2 regions of the Streptomyces sp. NPDC101178 genome follow, and region 2 is predicted to be linked to the other one. Evidence: predicted binding sites of a transcription regulator. Region 2 holds the regulator's gene; the other holds the start of a gene.

Region 1 (2,461 bases), on a different contig from region 2:
GGCGCCGTCACCAGCAGCAACGGCCGCACCGATGCTCCGAGCCCGGCCCCGTACGACAGGGCGACGGCCCCGAGGGCGACGACACCGAGCGCCGCCAGCCAGGCCCCCCGCAGTGCGGGCCCGGCGGCCCACACGACCCGGGCGGCCCGTGACAGGCGCGGGGGCACCCCCGTGGTCCCCGCGCCTGTGCCGATGGCTGTGTTTGTGCCTGTGCTGATGGCTGTGCCGATGCCTGTGCTGATGCCGGTGCCTGTGCCTGTACCTGTGCTGATGGTGGTGTCGGCGTACGCCCGGGAGCCGACGCCCTCCCGTGGTTCCCCGACAGCCCGCTCCAGTACCGCCGCCCGGATCCCGGCCAGCGCCGCCCCGGTCTCCGCCACCGCCCGGACCGCCGACGACACCACGGCCGCGCAGTCCCCGCACGTCTCGACATGCTTCTCCAGGGACCAGGCGTCGCTCTCGGCAGCCGTACCGGCGGCGTACCGCGCGGCCAGCTCCCCGCCCACGTGCCAGTCCGGCCCCGGACCGGAATCCTGCCGCCTCATGCCGTACCTCCCAGCGCTTCGCCGTCCGGCGCCAGCCGTTCCAGCGCGGCCCGCAGCTCGCGCCTGGCCCGCATCGCACGGGTCTTGACCGTGCCTTCGGGAATGCCGAGCAGCGCGGCCGCCTCCCTCGTCGACAGCCCGTCCACCACCGTGGCGCGCAGGACATCGCGCAGCTCCGGCGAGATCCCGGCGAGCGCGGTGCCGACGTCCCCGTACTCCAGGCCCGCCAGCACCCGGTCCTCGGCGGAGGGGGCGACGGTCTCCGGCACCGCGCTCGGTGCACGGTCGGCGCGGGCGCCCGCCCGCAGGGTGTCGACGAGCCGGCGCGAGGCGATCACCCACAGCCAGCCGCCGACCTGCGCGCCCCGGTGCGAGGCGGCGGAGCGCCACACGGTCACGAAGGTGTCCTGGAGCACTTCGCGTACGGTCTCCGCGTCCGCGCATCGCCGGGCGAGCCGGGCGTGCAGCCAGCCGGCATGCCGGTCGTAGAGCGCGCCGAGCGCCTCCGCGTCCCCGCCCGCGACGGCGCGCAGCAACGCCGCGTCGTGGCTCTCCGTACCGTCATCCCGGTCTCCCCCCGCAGGGCGCAACAGCCTCACACCCTCCCTATCGCCCGCCGGACCGTATCCGGTTCACCGGGCAGCGAGAGCGGTCTTGACGTCCTGGAGTCCCGGGGTCCCGACGTCCCGAAGTCTCGTGATCCCGAGGTCCCGGGGAATAGCCGCTCCGTGCCGGGCGCTCCCGTGGACACGGGGCTCATCAGGCCTCCGGACACAAGGCCACCAGGCCTCCAAGCCTTGATCGCTCACAGCGAACAGCACGCGGGGAACATTCGGCGGCTCACAAGCATTGAGTCCACATAGCTCAACTTGCCTGCCGAAGGGGAGATCATGACTACCGAGTCCAAGGCGTTCACACCGATCGACCTGCCCGTGCTGCCGCTCGACGACGAGGTCGTCCTGCCCGGCATGGTGGTGCCGCTGGACCTGTCCGACACCGAGGTGCGCGCCGCCGTCGAGGCCGCGCAGGCCGCCGCCCGCCCCGGTGGCGGGAAGCCCGAGGTGCTGCTGGTCCCGCGGATCGACGGGACGTACACGGGGACCGGTGTCCTCGGGACCGTCGAGCAGGTCGGACGCCTGAGCGACGGCGACCCGGGCGCGCTCATCCGGGCCCGCGACCGGGTCAGGATCGGAGCCGGGACCAGCGGCCCGGGGCGGGCGCTCTGGGTCGAGGGGACCGTGATCGATGTCGTCGTACCCGAGCCGCTGCCGGGTTCGGCCGCCGAGCTGGCCAAGGAGTACAAGGCGCTCGCCACCACCTGGCTGAAGAAGCGCGGTGCCTGGCAGGTCGTGGACCGGGTCCAGCAGATCGAGGACATCTCCGCGCTCGCCGACAACTCCGGATACTCGCCGTTCGTCACCACCGCGCAGAAGGTCCAGCTCCTGGAGACCGTGGACCCCGTCGCGCGGCTGAAGCTCGCCACCCAGTGGCTGAGCGAGCACCTCGCCGAGCAGGATGTGGCCGAGTCCATCGCCAAGGACGTCCAGGAGGGCGTGGACAAGCAGCAGCGCGAGTTCCTGCTGCGCCGCCAGCTGGACGCCGTACGCAAGGAGCTCTCCGAGCTCAACGGCGACCCGGAGGACGAGTCCGACGACTACCGGGCCCGCGTCGAGGCCGCCGATCTGCCCGAGCACGTCCGGACGGCCGCGCTCAAGGAGGTCGAGAAGCTGGAGCGGTCCAGTGACCAGTCTCCCGAGGGTTCGTGGATCCGCACCTGGCTGGACACCGTCCTCGAACTGCCGTGGAACGAGCGCACCGAGGACGCCTACGACATCCGTGGCGCCCGTGCCGTCCTGGACGCCGAGCACGCCGGTCTCGCCGATGTGAAGGAGCGGATCACCGAGTACCTCGCGGTG
Region 2 (2,461 bases):
CATCATCGACCGGACGGTGGCCTACATCCCCGCCTCCGCCGACCGCAGCACCGCGCTGCGGATCAGCCATCCGGCCCTGGTCTCCTACCTGATCCAGGTGTACGAGGTCCTCTGGGCCCAGGCCGTACCGCTGGCCGAGAACCACCAGGCGACCGCACCTAACGCCCCGGTCACCGCCGTCCAGCTCAGCATCGCCCGCCTCCTCGCCGAAGGCCATGTGGACGACGTGGTGGCCCGCAAGATGGGCATCAGCGTCCGCACCTGCCGCTCCCACATCGCCAAGCTCATGCAGACCTTGGGCGCCACCAGCCGTACCCATCTCGGCGCGCTGCTCGTCGAGTCGGGCATCGTCGAGGCGACCGCAGCCGAGCAGTCGCCCCGGACGGCTCCGGCACGTCCGGACGACCGGAACTAGCGGGTGTCCTGCCTGTTCGAGCGCGGCCTGGTCCACCCGGACCCGCACGACGAGCGGTGGGGACGCGCCGTACCGGCGTCGGCCGCGCTCACGCGGCTGCTCAGACCGTTCGCGCAGGATGGGCATCGGCGTCCGCACCTGCCGCCCCCACATCGCCAAACTCAGGCACACCCTCGGCGCCACCAGCCGCACCCACCTCGGCGCCCTCCTCGCCCACTCGGGCACCGCCAGGGCCGGCCACGGCGGCACCTGGGGCAGCCGGAGCGCATACGCCGACGGGGCCGGGAAGGCGTCATGAACGCTCTCCCGGCCCCGCCGCACAAGGCGCGCGCAACCGCACAAGACGTGCGCAACGCACAAGGCGTGCGCGCTCCTACTCCCCCGTCGCCCTCTTCGGCTTGGGCCGCCACACCACCAGCGCGCTGGTCTGCTGCACGTCCTGGTACGGCACGAGGTCGCGGCGGTACGAGGCGTGCACCTGGGCCTCGCGCTGCTGCATGGCGACCGCCGCGCCGTCCACCGCCGCCGAGAGCTCGGCGACGCGCTGCTGGAGCGCGGCCACCTGGTTCTCCAGCTCGATGATGCGCTTGATGCCCGCCAGGTTGATGCCCTCGTCCTGCGACAGCTGCTGCACGGTGCGCAGCAGCTCGATGTCACGGGCCGAGTAGCGCCGGCCCCGGCCGGCCGTACGGTCCGGGGAGACCAGGCCGAGACGGTCGTACTGGCGCAGCGTCTGCGGGTGCAGGCCCGAGAGCTGGGCCGCGATCGAGATCACGTACACCGGTGATTCATCGGTCAGCTGGTACGGATTGCGTCGACGGCCGTCCATCTCAAGCTCCCTTCGCGGCCTGGAACAGTTCTGCCCGCGGGTCCTCGTCCGCGGTCGCCTTGCGGTAGGCCTCCAGTGCGTCCCGGCCTTCCTGGCCGAGGTCCGTGGGGACCGCCACCTCCACGGTGACCAGCAGGTCGCCGCGGGTGCCGTCCTTGCGGACCGCGCCCTTGCCCCGGGCGCGCATCGTACGCCCGTTCGGGGTGCCTGCGGGCAGTTTCAGGGTGACCGGTGGTCCGCCGAGGGTGGGGACCTTCACCTCGCCGCCGAGCGTCGCCTCCGGGAAGGTGACGGGCACGGTGACCGTGAGGTTGTCGCCCTTGCGGCCGAAGACCGGGTGGGCGCCGACGTGGACGACGACGTACAGATCGCCGGCCGGTCCGCCGCGCTCGCCCGGGCCGCCCTTGCCGCGCAGCCGGATCCGCTGGCCGTCGGAGACGCCCGCCGGGATCCTGACCTGCATCGTGCGGGCCGACTTGGCCCGGCCGCTGCCGTGGCAGACGTCGCAGGGGTCCTGGGCGATGAGGCCCCGGCCCTTGCAGTCCACGCACGGGTCGGTGAGCGAGAAGCCGCCGCCGGTGCCGCGGGAGACCTGGCCGGTGCCGACGCAGGTCGGGCAGACCCTGGGGGTGCCGTTCTTGTCGCCGGTGCCGGAACACGCCTTGCAGGGCGCCTGGCTGGACATCCGGAGCGGGACCGTGGCCCCGTCGACCGCCTCGGTGAAGCTGAGCGTCACCTCGGACTCGATGTCCTGGCCGCGCCGCGGCTGGACCCGGGTGCCGGTGGAGCCGCGGTTGAACAGCCCGCCGAAGACGTCGCCGAGACCGCCTCCGCCGCCGCCGAACCCGCCGCCCGCACCGCCCTGTCCGCCGCCCGGGGCGCCTCCGCCGAAGAGGTCGCCCAGGTCGAAGTTGAAGTTGCCGCCCGCACCACCGGGGCCGGCGCGGAAGCCACCGTTGCCGAAGAGGGCGCGCGCCTCGTCGTACTCCTTGCGCCGCTTGGTGTCGCCGAGGACGTCGTTCGCCTCGGAGATCTCCTTGAACCGCTCCTCCGCCTTGGCGTCACCCTTGTTGGCGTCCGGGTGGAACTCGCGGGCGAGCTTGCGGTACGCCTTCTTGATCTCGGCGTCGGTGGCGTCCTTGGGGACGCCGAGGACCTTGTAGTAGTCCTTCTCGACGAAGTCCTTCGTGCTCATCGACGTCCCTCCTTCCGGACGA

The links. The regulator HspR, encoded in region 2, represses chaperone genes until heat shock. The targets are predictions, from matches to a motif close to TTGAGNNNNNNNNNCTCAA.
Region 1: a site for HspR is predicted at 1,395-1,413, ahead of lon (endopeptidase La). Genes of this name have one in related genera too.

The regions. Positions count from the first base shown of each region.
Region 1 covers NZ_JBIWOZ010000002.1:524,984-527,444, reverse strand. Annotated here, with positions in the region: gene ACIRR8_RS06440 (zf-HC2 domain-containing protein) at 1-545, opposite strand, end outside; gene ACIRR8_RS06435 (RNA polymerase sigma factor) at 542-1,144, opposite strand; gene lon (endopeptidase La) at 1,436-2,461, shown strand, end outside.
Region 2 covers NZ_JBIWOZ010000003.1:536,397-538,857, reverse strand. Annotated here, with positions in the region: gene ACIRR8_RS10910 (LuxR C-terminal-related transcriptional regulator) at 1-415, shown strand, start outside; partial or broken gene ACIRR8_RS10905 (helix-turn-helix transcriptional regulator) at 546-713, shown strand; gene ACIRR8_RS10900 (heat shock protein transcriptional repressor HspR) at 789-1,244, opposite strand; gene dnaJ (molecular chaperone DnaJ) at 1,246-2,439, opposite strand.